Regions from separate parts of the Streptomyces sp. NPDC060232 genome, predicted to be linked through region 3. Evidence: riboswitches for the same ligand, from Rfam matches in the RefSeq annotation. Region 3 holds a riboswitch; each other region holds the start of a gene.
What was found. Region 3 has a riboswitch for cyclic di-AMP ahead of ACFWFZ_RS14325 (LysM peptidoglycan-binding domain-containing M23 family metallopeptidase). Riboswitches for the same ligand answer to the same signal wherever they lie in the genome.
Positions count from the first base shown of each region.

Region 1 (5,762 bases), on a different contig from region 3:
TTACGGCCGCTCCGCAGGAATTCGACACGGCGAATTACCCCGCCACCACCGGCGGCCGCTAATTCCCGCCATTCCACCCTTTGTATACGGCTCCTGTTAATGCCGGCCGCCCGACATGTTTACGGCAGGTTGCGAAGTGCTCACCGGATGCCGCCTCAGCCGGTGCGCGGCAGTCGCGCGATCGGCGTGGATCGCGGCCAGGGTGCGCGCCCGCTCGGCGTCGCCGCGCGCCACCGCGTCGACGATCGCGCCGTGCTCCGCCCAGGACTCCGCGGGCCGGGCGGGCGCCTCCACCACGAACATCCACGCCACCTTGTGCCGCATCTGCGTGAGCAGCGCGATCAGTCCGGGGCTTGCGGAGGCCTGTGCGAGCGTCTCGTGGAACCAGCCCCCGAGCGCCCTCAGGTCCTCGCCCTGGCCCCGCCTGGCCCGCTCCTGACCCAGCCTGACCAGCCCCCGCAGCACCTTGAGGTGGGCGTCGGTGCGGCGCCGGGCGGCCCTGGACGCCGCCAGCGGCTCCAGCAGCATCCGCAACTCCAGGAGGTCCGCGGCCTCCTGCGCGGTGGGCTCGGCCACACAGGCGCCGGCGTGGCGGCGCGTGGTCACGAAGCCCTCGGACTCCAGGGTCCGCAACGCCTCGCGCACCGGTACCCGCGAGACCCCGTACCGCCGGGCCAGCACCTCCTCGGTCAGCCGACCGCCTGGTTCGAACACCCCGGAGACGATGTCGTCGCGAATTGCCGTGCATACCGCGTGCGCAGGAATACGCAAGACCGAACCTCCGCCTATTTCCGACCGCCAGCCCCCGTGCGCACCCACGCGCACACAACGACTCTATTGCAGCACAGCAAGATTTCGAGAGCGGACGGAAATCCGAAACATTGCGCCGGAACGCAAAAACACGAAGACCCCGGCTCGGGAGGCGGGGCCTTCGTGAAGCTGTGCGCGGTACTCGGTGGGCCGCGGAACGGGTCAGAGGCTGACGCCGTGCGAGCGCAGGTACGCGATCGGGTCGATGTCCGAGCCGTACTGCGAGCCGGTGCGGGCCTCGAAGTGCAGGTGCGGGCCGCTGGAGTTGCCGGTGGAGCCCGACAGGCCGATCTGCTGGCCCGGGGTGACCTGCTGGCCGACGGAGACGCTCAGCGAGGACAGGTGGCCGTACTGCGTGAACGTGCCGTCGTTGTGCTTGATGACGACGTTGTTGCCGTACGCGCCGCCCCAGCCGGCCTCGACGACGGTGCCGAGGCCCACCGCGTGGACCGAGGTGCCGGAGGCGGCGTGGAAGTCGATGCCGGTGTGGCTGCCGGAGGACCACATGCCGCCGCCGGCCTTGTACTGCGTGCTGACGTAGGAGCCGTTCAGCGGGGAGACGAAGGTGTTGAGGCGCTTGCGCTCCTCTTCGCGGGCGGCGCGCTCGGCGGCCTCGCGCTCGGCCTTCGCCTTGGCCTCGGCGAGGCGCTTGGCCTCGGCGGCCTTCTGCTTGGCGTCGGCCTCGGCCTGGGCCTTGGCGGCGGCGTGCTCGGCGGCGCGCTGCTGGGCCTCTGCCTGGTCCTGGATGTCGCCCGCGAGGTCCTCGGCGACGACGACGGCACCCAGCCCGTTCTCCGGGGCGGAGCTGCTGTGGTTGTCCGCGGCGAAGGCCGGGGCGGCGAGGGAGCCGACCACACCCGTGGTGGCGATCGCGGCGATACCGGCGTAGCCGGCGGTCTTCTTGCTCAGGCGGCTGGAACCACGGTGCTTGCCGGTACCAGCGGGACGACTGCCAAACGCCATGAAGGGTTTGATCCTTTCCTTCCTTCTCGCCTACCGGGTTAGCTGACGGGTTCGGAGCAGGAAGGTCTCCTACGGGCCTCCTCTTGCGAGGGGGTCCGATTCACCCCAGGGACTGATGTGGGTCCCCGGCTCCCCAGGCTCGCGCCTGACGGGGACTCGGCGATCGCTGTCCGGTGCCGCGGGTGCGGCGGGCACAACTGACGAACAGCACGGATGACGCTAGGCGGATCATCAGTCAATCGCCAAACAGACGCGCCCTTTTGTTGCGTACGCCACACCGCATACAAGCAACCTCGCCATCAACCGGACAAAAGGGGCTCCGGCGGAAAATCGCCGGAGCCCCTTGAAAGGTGCGTCAGTTGCCCGTCATCCGGGCGCCCGCGACGTCAGTTGGCGACCACCGTGACGTCACCGATCCCGAGGGCCCGCACGGGCTCCTCGATCACCGCCGCGTCGCCCACCAGGATCGTGACCAGCCGGTCCGCCGGGAACGCCTTCACGACGGCCGTGGTGGCCTCCACCGTGCCGGTTTCGGCCAACTGCGCGTACAGCTGCGCCTGGTAGTCGTCCGGCAGCTCCTGCTCGACCTGGTCGGCCAGGGTCCCGGCGACCGAGGCCGCCGTCTCGAACTTCAGCGGGGCCACGCCCACCAGGTTCTGCACGGCCACATCGCGCTCGGCGTCGGTCAGACCGCCCTCCGCGAGGGTGCGCAGCACCTTCCAGAGGTCCTCCAGCGCCGGTCCGGTGTTGGGGGTGTCCACCGAGCCGCTGATCGCGAGCATGCAGGCGCCCTTGCCGTCGGCGGTGGAGCGCAGCACCTGGCCGAAGGCCCGCACGCCGTAGGTGTACCCCTTCTCCTCGCGCAGCACCTTGTCCAGGCGGGAGGTGAGGGTGCCGCCCAGGCAGTACGTGCCCAGCACCTGGGCCGCCCAGACGCGGTCGTGCCGGTCCGCCCCGATGCGTCCGATCAGCAGCTGCGTCTGGACCGCCCCCGGCCGGTCGACGATGACCACGCGGCCGGTGTCGTCGGCGGTCACGGGCGGCACGGGGCGCGCCTCGGCGGTGTCGCCGGTCCAGGCGCCCAGGGTGTCCGCCAGCACGGCGTCCAGGTCGATGCCGGTCAGGTCGCCGACGACCACCGCGGTGGCGGTGGCGGGGCGTACGTGGGCCTCGTAGAAGGCACGTACGGCGGCGGAGTCGATGCGGGCGACCGTCTCCTCGGTGCCCTGGCGCGGCCGGGACATCCGCAGGGACGCCGGGAAGAGCTCCTTGGAGAGCTGCTTGGCGGCGCGGCGCTGGGGGTTGGCCAGCTCGTGCGGGATCTCGTCGAGCCGGTTGCGCACCAGCCGGTCGACCTCGGCGTCGGCGAAGGCGGGCGCGCGCAGCGCCTCGGCGAGCAGGCTCAGCGCCTTGGCCAGCCGGGAGGCGGGCACCTCCAGGGAGACCCGCAGGCCCGGGTGGTCGGCGTGCGCGTCGAGGGTGGCTCCGCAGCGCTCCAGCTCGGCCGCGAACTCCTCGGCGGAGTGCTTGTCGGTGCCCTCCGACAGGGCGCGCGCCATGATGGTCGCCACGCCGTCCAGGCCCTCGGGCTCGGCGTCCAGGGGCGCGGTGAGGTTCACCTCGACCGCGACGACCTGCTGGCCCGGCCGGTGGCAGCGCAGCAGGGTCAGCCCGTTGAGCAGCGTCGAGCGCTCGGGGGCCGGGAAGGCCCACGGCTGCGGCTCGCCGGCCTGCGGGCGCGGGTGGAAGGTCATCGTGACGGCTGCGGTGTCGCTCACTGCTCCGCCCCCTCGTTCTCGTCGCTGTCGGCGTTCTCTTCGCCCTCTCCGCCCACGGCCGCGTCCGCCGCGAGGGGCTCGTAGACGAGCACCACGCGGTTGTCGGGACGCAGTCGGGCCGCGGCCACGGCCTGCACCTCCTCGGCGGTGATGTCGAGGACGCGCTGGACGGCGGTGAGGGCCAGCTGCGGGTCGCCGAACAGCACCGCGTAGCGGCAGAGTTCGTCGGCGCGGCCGGCCACCGTGCTCAGCCGGTCCAGCCATTCGCGCTCCAGTTGCGCCTGGGCGCGCTCCATCTCCTCGGCGGTCGGGCCCTCCGCGGCGAACCGCGCGAGCTCCTCGTCGACGGCCGCCTCGATGGCGGGGATCTCGACCCCGCTGGAGGTCTTGACGTCCAGCCAGCCCAGCGACGGCGCCCCGGCCAGGCGCAGCACGCCGAATCCCGCGGCGACGGCCGTCTGGTCGCGGCGTACCAGGCGGTTGTGGAGCAGCGAGGACTCCCCGCCGCCCAGGATGGTCAGCGCCACGTCGGCGGCGTCGCACTCGCGGGTGCCGTCGTGCGGCAGGCGGTAGGCGGCCATCAGCGCGCGCGCCGGGACGTCCTCGACGATCTCCTCGCGCAGCTGCTCCCCGATGGTGTCGGGCAGCGAGCCGTCGCGGGGCGGCTGCTTGCCGTCGTGGGAGGGGATGGTGCCGAAGTACTTCTCGATCCAGGCGAGCGTCTGCTCGGGGTCGATGTCGCCGACGACCGACAGCACCGCGTTGTTGGGCGCGTAGTACGTACGGAAGAAGGTGCGCGCGTCCTCCAGGGACGCGGCGTCCAGGTCGGCCATGGAGCCGATCGGGGTGTGGTGGTAGGGGTGGCCCTCGGGGTACGCCAGGGCGGTCAGCCGCTCGAAGGCGGTGCCGTACGGCACGTTGTCGTAGCGCTGGCGGCGCTCGTTCTTGACGACGTCGCGCTGGTTCTCCATGGACTCCTCGTCCAGGGCGGCCAGCAGCGAGCCCATCCGGTCCGCCTCCAGCCAGAGCGCGAGCTCCAGCTGGTGGGTCGGCATCGTCTCGAAGTAGTTGGTGCGCTCGAAGCTGGTGGTGCCGTTGAGGGAGCCGCCGGCACCCTGGACCAGCTCGAAGTGTCCGTTGCCCGGTACGCTCGCCGAACCCTGGAACATCAGGTGCTCGAAGAGGTGAGCCAGGCCGGTACGCCCCTTGACTTCGTGGCGCGAGCCGACGTCGTACCAGAGGCAGACCGCGGCGACCGGGGTCAGGTGGTCCTCGGACAACACCACGCGCAGGCCGTTGGCCAGCCGGTGCTCGGTCGCTGTCAGGCCGCCGGAGCCGGCCTGGGCTGTGGCCGTGTGACCCATGGGCATGTGGTCCCTTCGATCGCGATGCAGAGATTTCCGTCAGACCTGCCACTGTATGCAAGCGCGTCGGCCACCGGATAAGTTCCCGGGCCAGACCTGGGTCGGAGTCGGCGTTGTCGGTCCCTCGGGCCACAATGGTCGGCGTCGTACCCCCGCCGGACACGGCAGGACCCAGCCAGACCCCCGCCAGACCAGCCAGACACCCAGCACATACATTCTTGGTTAAGGAGCCGCGCAGCGATGGCCCGCCGCAGCACGAAGACCCCGCCGCCGGAGGATTTCGAGGAGAAGATCCTCGACATCGACGTCGTCGACGAAATGCAGGGCTCCTTCCTCGAGTACGCGTACTCGGTGATCTACTCCCGTGCCCTGCCCGACGCCAGGGACGGCATGAAGCCGGTGCACCGCCGCATCGTCTACCAGATGAACGAGATGGGCCTGCGCCCCGACCGCGGGTACGTCAAGTGCGCCCGCGTCGTCGGCGAGGTGATGGGCAAGCTCCACCCGCACGGCGACGCGTCGATCTACGACGCCCTCGTGCGCATGGCCCAGCCCTTCTCGATGCGGCTGCCGCTCGTCGACGGCCACGGCAACTTCGGTTCGCTGGGCAACGACGACCCGCCGGCCGCGATGCGCTACACCGAGTGCCGCATGGCCGACGCCACGTCCCTGATGACGGAGTCGATCGACGAGGACACCGTCGACTTCACCGCCAACTACGACGGGCAGGAGCAGGAACCGGTGGCGCTGCCCGCCGCCTACCCGAACCTGCTGGTCAACGGCGCGTCCGGGATCGCGGTCGGCATGGCCACGAACATGCCCCCGCACAACCTCGGCGAGGTCATCG
Region 1 is NZ_JBHXAG010000014.1:34,517-40,278, reverse strand. It holds gene ACFWFZ_RS21020 (GntR family transcriptional regulator) at 97-771, opposite strand; gene ACFWFZ_RS21015 (M23 family metallopeptidase) at 973-1,773, opposite strand; cyclic di-AMP (ydaO/yuaA leader) riboswitch at 1,786-1,945, opposite strand; gene ACFWFZ_RS21010 (M16 family metallopeptidase) at 2,160-3,527, opposite strand; gene ACFWFZ_RS21005 (M16 family metallopeptidase) at 3,548-4,915, opposite strand; gene ACFWFZ_RS21000 (DNA topoisomerase (ATP-hydrolyzing) subunit A) at 5,156-5,762, shown strand, end outside.
Region 1: another riboswitch for cyclic di-AMP. It lies ahead of ACFWFZ_RS21015 (M23 family metallopeptidase); the one in region 3 lies ahead of ACFWFZ_RS14325 (LysM peptidoglycan-binding domain-containing M23 family metallopeptidase).

Region 2 (5,762 bases), on a different contig from region 3:
GATCACCTCGGGCTCGACGCCCAGGATCTCCACGACGCCGCGGACGAAGTCGTCGCGGTTCTCGGCGTCGCGGGAGGCGGAGGTCGCCACGAAGCGCACCCGCTCCGCGCCGAACTCCTTGATGACCGCCGCGTACTCGCGGCAGGCGGCGAAGGTGCGCTCCAGCGCCTCCGGGGCCAGGCGCCCGGTCTTGTCCACGCCCTGGCCGAGCCGGACGATGATCATCCGCCGGTCCAGCTCGACCAGCTCGCCCGTGGCCGGGTCGCAGTCCGCCACGAGCAGCCGGATGGAGTTCGTACCGCAGTCGATGCCCGCGACCCGGGTCACCGGGACTCCTCTTCCTTCTTCTTCTCGCCGCACGGCGTGACGCAGGCGCCCTTGGCCCACCACTCGGGCAGCATCGCGAGGGCCTCGTCGCCGAACGGGTTCACGCCGGGGCCGGCGGCCAGGGAGTGGCCGACGAGCACGTGCAGGCACTTGACCCGGTCCGGCATCCCGCCGGCGCTCGGGAAGCCCTGGAGCACCTCGATGGCGTCGCGGCGGCGGATGTAGTCCTCGTGCGCGGCCTGGTAGGCGGCGGCGAGCTCCGGGTCCTCGGCGAGCCGGGCCTGCATCTCCTTCATCACGCCGTTGGCCTCCAGCGTGCCGATGGCGGAGGCCGCGCGCGGGCACGTCAGGTAGTACAGCGTCGGGAAGGGGGTGCCGTCGGGAAGCCGCGGCGCGGTCTCCACCACGTCGGGCTGCCCGCAGGGGCAGCGGTGCGCGATGGCGCGCAGCCCGCGCGGCGGGCGGCCGAGCTGCTGCTCGAACGCCTCGATGTCCGCGTCGGTCGGCTCGGTCCGGTCGGTCTGGGGCGGGGGCGTCTGCATGCCTGGAGGAAGTCTCTTCGTTCTCGTGGATGGGTGCTGCGGTGCTAGTCGCCGGGGCGGTCGGCCTTGTCGACGCCGTCCCAGACGTTGGAATACCAGGGGCGGTCCGAGCCGGTCTGGCCGGTCCGGTGCGGCTCCGGGGGCTGGGACCCGGGGTCGCTCATGATGTAGCCGACCTCCCCCGGGCGCAGGAAGTGCAGGTGCTTGCGCGCCTGCTGCTCCGCGTAGGCGTCGTCCTGCCAGCGGGCCTTCTCGTCACGGAGCCGCTCCAGGCGGTCCCGCGCGGCAGCCGCGGCCCGCTGCTGCTCCGCGATCTCCGAGCGCTGGGAGACGTACTGGCGCATCGGATACGCGAGGGCGACCACCAGCGTACAGAGCACGAGCACCAGGAGCGCGGCCCTGCCGGTGAGGCGGCTGCGGCGCACCTGCCGGCGCGACTGCGAGCGGTAGACGTGGGCCGCGGTCCGCTCACCGAGCTGCTTGAGCCGCGTCGCCGTGGAGAAGGTGGAGAACCGATCCCGGTTCCCGGCCATTGGTCCGCCTCCCCTTTGTACGCACTACGCAATACGTCCCCGCACACGGTACGGGACCGAGTGCGGGGACGTACGGAGGCAGAGCGTGATTAGCCCTTGAAGCGCGGGAAGGCGCTGCGGCCCGCGTACACCGCGGCGTCGTCGAGGATCTCCTCGATGCGCAGCAGCTGGTTGTACTTGGCGACGCGGTCCGAGCGGGCCGGGGCGCCGGTCTTGATCTGACCGCAGTTCACGGCGACGGCGAGGTCGGCGATGGTGACGTCCTCGGTCTCGCCGGAGCGGTGCGACATCATGCACTTGAAGCCGTTGCGCTGGGCCATCTCGACGGCGTCGAGGGTCTCGGTCAGCGAACCGATCTGGTTCACCTTCACGAGCAGGGCGTTCGCGGAGCCCTCCTCGATGCCGCGGGCGAGGCGCTCGGGGTTGGTGACGAAGAGGTCGTCGCCGACGATCTGGACCTTGGCGCCCAGGCGGTCGGTGATCGTCTTCCAGCCGGCCCAGTCGTCCTCGAACAGCGGGTCCTCGATGGAGACGAGCGGGTACGCCTCGACGAGCTCGGCGTAGTAGTCGGTCATCTCGGCGGCCGAGCGGGACTGGCCCTCGAACTCGTACTTGCCGTCCTTGTAGAACTCGGACGCGGCGACGTCGAGCGCGAGCGCGATGTCCTTGCCCGGGGTGTAGCCGGCCTGCTTGATGGCCTCGATGATGAGGTCGAGCGCAGCGCGGTTGGACTCCAGGTTCGGGGCGAAGCCGCCCTCGTCACCGAGGCCGGTGGACAGGCCCTTGGTGTGCAGGACCTTCTTGAGGGTGTGGTAGACCTCGGCGCCCCAGCGCAGCGCCTCGGAGAAGGACTCCGCCCCGATCGGGGCGATCATGAACTCCTGGATGTCGACGTTGGAGTCGGCGTGCGACCCACCGTTGAGGATGTTCATCATCGGAACGGGCAGCAGGTGCGCGTTCGGACCGCCGAGGTAGCGGAAGAGGGGGAGGTCCGAGGCCTCGGACGCGGCGTGCGCGACGGCGAGCGAGACGCCGAGGATGGCGTTGGCGCCGAGCGAGCCCTTGTTGTCGGTGGCGTCCAGGTCGAACATGGCCTGGTCGATCAGGCGCTGCTCGGTGGCGTCGTAGCCGACGAGCTCCGGGCCGATCTGCTCGATGACGGCGAGGACGGCCTTCTCGACACCCTTGCCCATGTAACGGTTGGGGTCACCGTCACGGAGCTCGATGGCCTCGAAGGCACCGGTGGAGGCGCCGGACGGAACGGCAGCACGGCCGGTGCTGCCGTCGTCGAGGCCCACCTCGACCTCGACCGTGGGATTGCCTCGGGAGTCCAGGATTTCCCGGGCTACGACGACGTCGATGGACGGCACGAGCATCTCCTTCTGGGATGTGACGCTGGGTGTGCGGTGGCGTCAGGCCGTGGGATGGCCTGGCCGACTAGAGCCTAACCGGATCCGGGCACTCGCCCTGCCGACCGCCCGGGTCCTGGGACGAAAAAGGGCCCGAATACCCCTCTTCCCGGACATAGAGCCCTGGATGACGGGGGTTCCGCTCTCGCACACACCGCCGCCCGGCGCGTGGGGGGAGGGGCGCCGGGCGGTGGAGTTCTGCGCGTTGCGTACGCTTTCGCGGCTATTGCCGCAGCGGTCAGCTGAGCTTGAGCTTCTGACCCGGGAAGATCAGGTCGGCGTCCGAGACGATGTCCTTGTTCAGCTCGAACAGCTGCTGCCAGCCGCCCTTGACGCCGTTGGCCTCGGCGATGGTGCCCAGGGTGTCGCCGGCCTTGACCTCGTACGAGCCGTTGCCGGTCTTCGGCGCGGCCGGAGCCTCGGTGCGCTCGGAGCGGGTGACCGGGGCCTCGGCGCGCTTGGTGTCCTTCTTCGGCGCGGCCTTGGTCTCGGTCTTCTTGGTCTTCTTGGTCTCGGTCTTCTTCGTCTCGGCCTTCGGCTTGGTGGAAGCCGGAGCCTCGGAGGAGCCGCCGGTGTACGAGGAGTTCGACAGGCCCTTGCCGCAGTGCGGCCAGGCGCCCTTGCCCTGCTTCTTCAGGACCTTCTCGGCCACGGCTATCTGCTGCGCCTTCGAGGCCTGGTTGGCCTGGGCGGCGTACGACTTGCCGCCGAAGGCCGCCCACGTGGAGGACGAGAACTGCAGACCGCCGTAGTAGCCGTTGCCCGTGTTGATGGCCCAGTTGCCGCCGGACTCGCACTGCGCGACCTTGTCCCACTCGGACGCGGTGGCGGCACTGGCGGCGCCCGCGGTCATCAGGGGGGCGGCGACGGCCACGCCGGCGACACCGGCGAGCGTGACGATGCGAACGGCCTTGGAGCCGCGACGGTGCTTGCCCTTGCCGGAAAGCAGCATGAGGTTTCTCCTCACCGACGCCTACGAGGTGAGCTGTCGGGTTCGGGCCTGTGAGTGCCCGGCGATGCGACCTGGCGCACCGCTTAACCCCAAGCCGCTTGCGTGACCGTCTCTCAACGGCCGCTCGCGGCACCTACCTTGGTTCCCCCGCTCCTGCCTTCGGCGCTTGACGCGACGACTGTTCCCCCCGTCCGCCGGCAGGACTCGGCGATGCGGTCGGAGGAGCTCGCGGTGGCGAGCGATTCAGAAGGTAGACACAGCTCTCCCCGATGTTCAACGAGGAACATCGGGGAGAAAGGGCCCCTACTTGCGCTCTCCGAAGCGGTGTTTGCGCAGGTGAGGCCGGGGTTTGCGGAAGCCCCCGGGCGAGACACGCCAGTTGACCGGAAGAGACACATGTCTCACTTGCAGAAAACAGACAATCAAGGTCTTTCCGGGCGAACCAACTGTCCTTATTGCATGGTTAGATCCAGGTTCTGCCCGGGCTTGATCAGGTTGGCGTCCTCGCCGATGACCTGCTCGTTGGCCGCGTAGAGGCCGCTCCAGCCGCCCTTCACACCCTTGGCGACCGCGATGGTCGCCAGGCTGTCGCCCTCCCGCACCGTGTAGACGGGGTCCGACGCGCCATCAGACCCGGCGCCCTCCTCGGGGGAGGGCGCACCGCGGTGCTTGCCGTTGCCCTCGGCCGGAGTGGCGCCCGGGGTCGCCGGGGTCTCCGGGGTCGCGGGGGCCGTCGGGCCGGTCGGGTCGGTCGGGGACGGACGCGGGGTGACCGGCGGGGTCGTGGGCGCCGTCGGGTCCGCCGGGTCCGTCGGGTCGGTCGGGAGGACCGGGGCCGTCGGGTCGGCGGGGCTCACCGGCCCGGTCGCCGGGTCGGTCGGGGCACCCGGGTCGACCGGCGGCGTCGTCGGGACGTCGGGCGCGGGCATGACGGGCAGTCCGAGGGACGGCGCGTCCGGGATCAGGAACGGGCTGCCCGAGGGGCTCGGCGTCTCCGCGGTCGAGAGCCCGAAGTCCGTCGCCGGCTTGCCGCCCTTGGCGGAGGGCACGGTGTCGTCCGGGCGGGACGGCGCGGGGCCCACCACGGTGGGGCTGCCGGGCAGACCGGGGTCGACGACCGCGGCCGGACCCTGCTGGTCCAGTCCGGCGGAGGCGGCGCACAGCGGCCAGGCCTGCGGACCCTGGGAGGCCAGCACGCGCTCGGCCACCGCTATCTGCTGCGAGCGGCTCGCGAGGTCGGCCCGCTCGGCGAAGTCCAGACCGCCGGCGTTCTCCCACTGCTCCTGGGTGAACTGGAGGCCGCCGTACGCGCCACTGCCGAAGTTGGCGCTCCACGAGCCGCCGCTCTCGCACTCGGCCACCTTGTCCCAGGTGGCGGTGTCGGCAGCGGTGGCGCTGGTGGCGGCAAGCAGTGGCATGGCCAGCGCAGAGCCAGTGACTCCGGCTGTGACTACCAGCGCGGGGACCTGGCGGGGTCGTCTGTGACGGCCGTTCCCGGAGAGCATGAGGGATCACCTTTCGCATAACAGCGGGGTAACGGCAGAACCTAGCGGCCTCGGAACGATTGTCACAAGTTCAAGCAGGATCTGACTTTTGATCAGATCCTGCGCAAGTGTTTTGAACCGTGAAGCGAACGGGAAGAGTACGCAGCCCACGCATGATCAACCCCCCACGCCAGCGCAGGTCTTGGGGCGGAACGGCGAGTTCCAGGTCCGGCAGGCGGGTGAGCAGGGTGGCGAGCGCGGTCGTTCCTTCGAGCCGGGCCAGCGGCGCGCCCAGGCAGTAGTGGATGCCGTGCCCGTACCCGAGGTGCTGGTTGTCGCCCCTGGAGAGGTCGAGGGTGTCCGGGTCGGTGAACCGCTCGGGGTCCCGGTCGGCGGCGGCGAGGACGACCAGGACCGGATCGCCGGTCTCGACGCGCTCACCGCCGAGGGTCAGCGGCTCGGTGGCGAACCGCCACGTCGCCAGCTCCACGGGGCCGTCGTAGCGCAGGAGTTCC
Region 2 is NZ_JBHXAG010000027.1:49,020-54,781, forward strand. It holds gene ACFWFZ_RS29815 (exopolyphosphatase) at 1-327, opposite strand, end outside; gene ACFWFZ_RS29820 (DUF501 domain-containing protein) at 324-869, opposite strand; gene ACFWFZ_RS29825 (septum formation initiator family protein) at 914-1,402, opposite strand; gene eno (phosphopyruvate hydratase) at 1,492-2,778, opposite strand; gene ACFWFZ_RS29835 (transglycosylase family protein) at 3,050-3,763, opposite strand; cyclic di-AMP (ydaO/yuaA leader) riboswitch at 3,767-3,938, opposite strand; gene ACFWFZ_RS29840 (transglycosylase family protein) at 4,216-5,181, opposite strand; gene ACFWFZ_RS29845 (cytochrome P450) at 5,339-5,762, opposite strand, start outside.
Region 2: another riboswitch for cyclic di-AMP. It lies ahead of ACFWFZ_RS29835 (transglycosylase family protein); the one in region 3 lies ahead of ACFWFZ_RS14325 (LysM peptidoglycan-binding domain-containing M23 family metallopeptidase).

Region 3 (5,762 bases):
CCGTGGAGCAAGGAGCGGCGTTCGGTGCGTGCCCTCGGCGTGCGGGACGAATGTCCTCGTAGCGGAGCTACTAGGGCATGTGGCTCGTGCGCCGAGGGTGCGTGCCGGGCGTCGCGACGCCGCGGGGCAACTCGATACAGACCCTAGAGCGGCAGGAGGTCCGGCCGCTTGGCCTCGACGTGATCTCCGGAGGACTCGCCGCGCAGCCGGCGGCCGATCCACGGCACCAGGTACTCGCGGGCCCACTGGATGTTGTCGCGGGTCACGTCCACCGAGCCGCGCGGGCGCAGCTGCGGCCACGGCTGGTCGGGGTCGGCGGGCACCTCCAGGCCGAGGACCTGCGCGGCGCGCAGTGCGACGCGGGTGTGTCCCTCGGGCGAGAGGTGCAGCCGGTCCGCGTCCCAGGCGCGCCGGTCCTGTACGGACTTCAGCGACCAGAGGTCGAGGACCGGGCAGTCGTAGCGGTCGGCGATGGCGCGCACGTGCGCGCTGTACGTCGCGACCTTGCCGCGGAGGTGTTTGAGGACGGGCACTCCCCGGGTGTCGAAGCCGGTGGTGATCATGACGCGGCCGACGGCTCCGGTGAGGTCGGCCACGGCCGCCTCGAACCGTTCCGCCACGTCGTCCGGGTCGCTGCCGGGCCGGATGATGTCGTTGCCGCCCGCGCAGAAGGTGACCAGGTCCGGGGCGAGGGCCTTGGCCCTCGGCACCTGGTCCGCCACGATCTGGTCGAGGAGCTTGCCGCGCACCGCGAGGTTCGCGTACCGGAAGTCGTGCTCGTCGCGCTGATCGGCCAGGAGCACGGCGAGCCGGTCCGCCCAGCCGAGAAAAGAATCCCCAGGCCCCGGGTCCCCCACGCCCTCTGTGAAGCTGTCCCCGATCGCCGCGTACGAGCCGATGGTCTTGAGTTTCGTCGTCGTCGCTGCCACGAGAACCCATCCTTCACTCCCGCAAGCAACCTACGCCAACGTAATGAGGGGTTGACGGGCCGTGATCTCTACCACGCCGGGCATAAGGAATAAGTACACGTGAGGCCGGGACCCCCCTCGGGTCCCGGCCTCACGCGTGTCGGTGCTCCGTCGGCGGGTGCCGTCAGAGGCTGGCGCCCTTCGAGCGGAGGTAGGCGATGGGGTCCATGTCCGAGCCGTAGGACGGGCTCGTACGGATCTCGAAGTGCAGGTGCGGGCCGGTCGAGTTGCCCGTGGAGCCGGAGAGGCCGATGCTCTGGCCGGAGGTGACGCTCTGGCCGGAGGAGACCGAGAGCTGGGAGAGGTGGGCGTACTGGGAGTACTTGCCGTCCGCGTGCCGGATGACGACCTCGTTGCCGTACGAGCCGCTCCAGCCGGCGGAGACGACGGTGCCGGCGCCGACGGCCCTGACGGTGGTGCCCATGGGGGCGATGAAGTCGACGCCGGTGTGGTAGCCGGATGACCACATGGCGCCCGCGACCTTGTACTGGGTGGAGACGCCGCCGCTGACCGGGGCCACGAAGCCGGAGGCGGCGGGCTGCGCGGCGGGGGCCGGGGCCGCAGGGGCGGAGTCCTGCCGCGCCTGCGGGGCGGCGGGGCGGCCGGCCGGCTTCGCCGCCTTCGGGGCCGCCTTCGGCGCGGCCTGGGGGGCGGTGCGCGGGGCGGGGACGGCGTCGACCGGTGCGGCGGCTTCACCGCGGCCGCCGAGGGTCAGCTTCAGGCCGGGGTGGATCAGCGACGGGTTGGTGCCGACCGCCTCGCGGTTGTCGGCGTACAGCTGCTGCCAGCCGCCGGAGAGGTTGCGCTCCGCGGCGATCTCGGAGAGGCAGTCGCCGGGGACGACCGTGTAGACGGTCGGCGCGGCCTGCACGGCGGCCGCGGGAGCGGCGGGCGCGGCCTGGAGGGCGGCAGGGGCCTGCGGGGCCACCGCGGGTACGACGGCGGGGGCCGCCGCCGGGGCGCCGGCCGCGTTGGCGCCGGCGGCACCCATCAGCGGCAGGGCGAGGGCCGCGCCGCCGGTGCCTGCGACCGCGAATCCGCGGGAAATGGAAAGGGACTTGGGACGGCGGTGCTTACCCTTTGCAGGCATGGCGCATTCCTCTCCGGCGCCTGCGAGGTGAGCTGTCGGGTTCGGACTGGAGATGTCCGGCCGTACATGCACGGGACATGAACGGCTTCACCCCGAGCCGTACCGGAGGAAAGATCTCCGGAACAGCGGCTTACCTGGTTCCCCCGCTCCTGCCGCGCGAAATGGTTCGGGTGCGGTTTCCGGGCGGCGGCAGGATTCGGCGATCCACCCGGATCGATCGCGAAGGTAATCCCTTGCGGGCACGCCGAACAAGCTGCGAATTCCCTGACGGATTCACAGGTATGAGGGACCGCCGGAATTCCGGTCACCCTCTGTCCATTCCGCTCCGCCAACAGCCGTCCCCACCGGGCCATTCGGCCTCGGCGATCAGGCACTCACGGTCACCGTATGATCTGGCTCACGGGGACGTGCCCGATCTCGCCTCCGGTTATTGCAAGTTGGCGCCAAGTAGCTCAATTCGGACAGAGCCCCCACGAGAGGCGGAGGAGTTCCCTTGACCCAGCAGATACAGGAGCCGGAGCTGACCGGAGTGCGCAATTTCCGCGATGTGGGCGGATTGCCGACTTCTGATGGACGAACGGTCGGGACGGGACGACTCTTCCGAAGCGGACATCTCGCACATGCCACCGAAACTGATGCAGAGTTCCTCACTTCGCTCGGTCTCCACACCGTCTTCGACTTCCGCAACGGCGCCGATCACGCCCTGGAGGGCCCGGACGTCGAACTGCCCGGCGTACGGAACGTCAACATCCCGCTCTCGGACCCGGCGGACGGCCGGGAGTTCTGGCGGCTGGTCCGCGACGGCGACCTCGACCAGCTCCGCTCGATCCTGGGTGACGGCAAGGCGGCGGCCCGGATGTCGGACTCCTACCGCCGGATCATCCGCGACCGCACCACCGAGCACAGCCGGGTCGTCCACGCCCTCGCCGAGGACAGCGTCCCCGCCCTCCTGCACTGCGCGGCCGGCAAGGACCGGGCGGGGCTCTCCGTCGCCGTCACCCTCCTCGCGGTCGGCGTCGAGCGCGAGGCGATCGTGGCGGACTACCTGGAGTCCAACGCCCCGCACCGCCGCTACCGGGTGCACCGCAGCTCCGCGTCGGCCGAGGCCCGCTCGCCCGAGGTGATGGAGCTGCTCGCGCCGCTCTTCGACGCCCGCGCCGAGTACCTGATCGCCGCCTTCGACACCATCGACCAGGTCTGGGGCGGGGTGGACCGCTACCTGGCGCAGGGCCTCGGGCTGACGCCCGAGACCCTCGACCGGCTCCGGGACCGGCTGCTGGTCTGATCCGCCCGCCGAGGGACGCGTACCGGGCGACGGACACCGGGGACGGACACCGCGGAGGCAGGCCGTCAGCGCGCCGCGACGGCCTGCTTCACCAGCGTCCTGCCGAAGTCCCACATCAGAGCGGACCCGCCGTGCGCCTCGTCCATGACCTCGCGGAAGGCGCCGACGAACCGGTCGACGTCCCGCTCGTCCAGCACCAGCGGCGGAATCAGCTTGATCACCTCCAGGTGGTCCCCGGAGACCTGCGTGAGGATCCGGTGCTTCTGGAGCAGCGGCGCCACGACCATCTGCGCGAAAAGGCCCTTGCGGGCCGCCTGCAGCACCGTCCAGCGGCTGCGCAGCCCCAGCGAGGACGGCCGGCCGAACTCGATGCCGATCATCAGCCCGCGCCCGCGCACCTCGTGCAGCAGCTCGTACTCGTCCACCAGGGCGGCGAGCCGCCCGCGCAGCAGGTCACCCGTCGTCCGGGCCCGGTCCACGAGGTGCTCGTCCTCCATGACGGACAGCACCGCCAGCCCGGCCGCCATCGCCTGCGCGTTGGACCCGAAGCTCGCGGAGTGCACGAGCACCCGGTCCATGGACGAGTAGACCTTCTTGAAGATCCAGTCCTTGCCCAGGGTCGCGCCGACCGGCACGTAGCCGCCCGACAGCGCCTTGGCCACGCACACCAGGTCGGGCTCCACACCCGGCTCGTGCTGGTACGCGTAGAAGTCCCCGGTGCGTCCCAGTCCGGTCTGCACCTCGTCCGCGATCAGCAGGGCCTTGTGCCGGTGCAGCAGCTCCTGCGCGGCGCGCAGGAAGCCGGGCGGGGCCGCGAGGACCCCCTTGCCCTGGATCGGCTCGACGACGAAGGCGGCGACGTCGCCGCGCTGCAGCTCGCGCTCCAGGGCTGCCAGGTCGCCCAGCGCGACCTTGGTGTCGGGCAGCAGCGGTGCGAAGCCGTCCCGGAACCCGCCCTCGCCGTTGACCGAGAGCGAGCCGGCCGTCAGCCCGTGGAAGGCGTGGTCGCAGTAGAGGATCCTGGGCCGCCCGGTGGCGTACCGGGCGAACTTCAGGGCCGTCTCTACCGCCTCGGTGCCGCTGTTGCCGAAGAAGACGCGGTCCAGGTGCGGGCTGTACGAGAGGAGCTTCTCGGCCAGCAGTCCGGGCAGCGGCTGGCAGTCGAAGCGTGTGAGGTCTGCGAGCTGGGCGTCCAGGACGTCGTGCAGGGCCCGTCGGACGACGGGGTGGTGGCGGCCGAGGCCCATCACCCCGAAGCCGGCCAGCATGTCGAGGTAGTCGTTGCCGTCCGCGTCCCAGAAGTGGGCTCCCTCGGCCCGCTCGTAGACCTTGTCGAAGCCGATGGCGCGCAGCATCCGGGGCAGTTGGTGGTTGAGGTGGCGGGTGTGCAGCTCGTACCGCTCCGCCCCGCGTGCGGCCAGCAGGGCGCCGAGGTCGAAACCGGCGCCCCGCCCCTCTTCCGCCGGGCTCATGCCGACCTGTCCCGGTTGCCTCCGACCGTCTCCCGGGCGGCCCGCAGGGATTCCTTGAGGGAGCCCATGGTGGCGAGGACGGCGGTGGGCTCGTAGCCGCAGTGCGCCATGCAGTTCGCGCAGCGCGGGTCCTTTCCGCGGCCGTACTTGTTCCAGTCGGTTTCCTCGACGAGTTCCCGGTAGGTGGGGACGTAGCCGTCGCTCATCAGGTAGCAGGGGCGCTGCCAGCCGAAGAGGGAGTAATTCGGAATGGCCCAGGCCGTGCAGGGGAAATCGACCTTTCCTTCCAGGAAGTCCAGGAAGAGCGGTGAGTGGTTGAGCCGCCAGCGCCGCCGGTTGCCGCCCGCGAAGGCCTTTCTGAAGAGTTCACGGGTCTGGTCGACGCCCAGGAAGTGTTCCTGGTCCGGTGCCTTCTCGTAGGCATAGGCGGGCGAGATCATCATTTCGTCGACCTGGAGGTCGTCATTGAGGAAGTTGAGCACCTCGATGATCGTCTGCGGGGTGTCGGTGTTGAAGAAGGTGGAGTTCGTGGTGACCCGGAATCCGCGCCTCTTCGCCTCCTTGATGGCCTCGACCGCCTCGTCGAAGACGCCCTCCTTCGCCACCGACTCGTCGTGGCGCTCGCGCAGGCCGTCGATGTGCACCGCGAACGCGAAGTACGGGGAGGGGGTGAACTTCTCGATCTTCTTGCGCAGCAGCATGGCGTTGGTGCAGAGGAACACGTACTTCCGCCGTGCCACCAACTGCCGCACGATCTCGTGGATCTGCGGGTGCATCAAGGGCTCCCCGCCCGCGATGGACACCATGGGCGCACCGGATTCCAGTACGGCGCCTACCGCCTGGGCCACCGGCATGCGCTGCTTGAGCACTCCTGCCGGGTGCTGGATCTTCCCGCACCCCTCGCAGGCCAGGTTGCACGCGTAGAGGGGCTCCAGCTCGACGATCAG
Region 3 is NZ_JBHXAG010000008.1:139,164-144,925, forward strand. It holds gene ACFWFZ_RS14320 (SGNH/GDSL hydrolase family protein) at 144-929, opposite strand; gene ACFWFZ_RS14325 (LysM peptidoglycan-binding domain-containing M23 family metallopeptidase) at 1,093-2,058, opposite strand; cyclic di-AMP (ydaO/yuaA leader) riboswitch at 2,063-2,270, opposite strand; gene ACFWFZ_RS14330 (tyrosine-protein phosphatase) at 2,552-3,343, shown strand; gene ACFWFZ_RS14335 (aspartate aminotransferase family protein) at 3,409-4,815, opposite strand; gene hpnH (adenosyl-hopene transferase HpnH) at 4,812-5,762, opposite strand, start outside.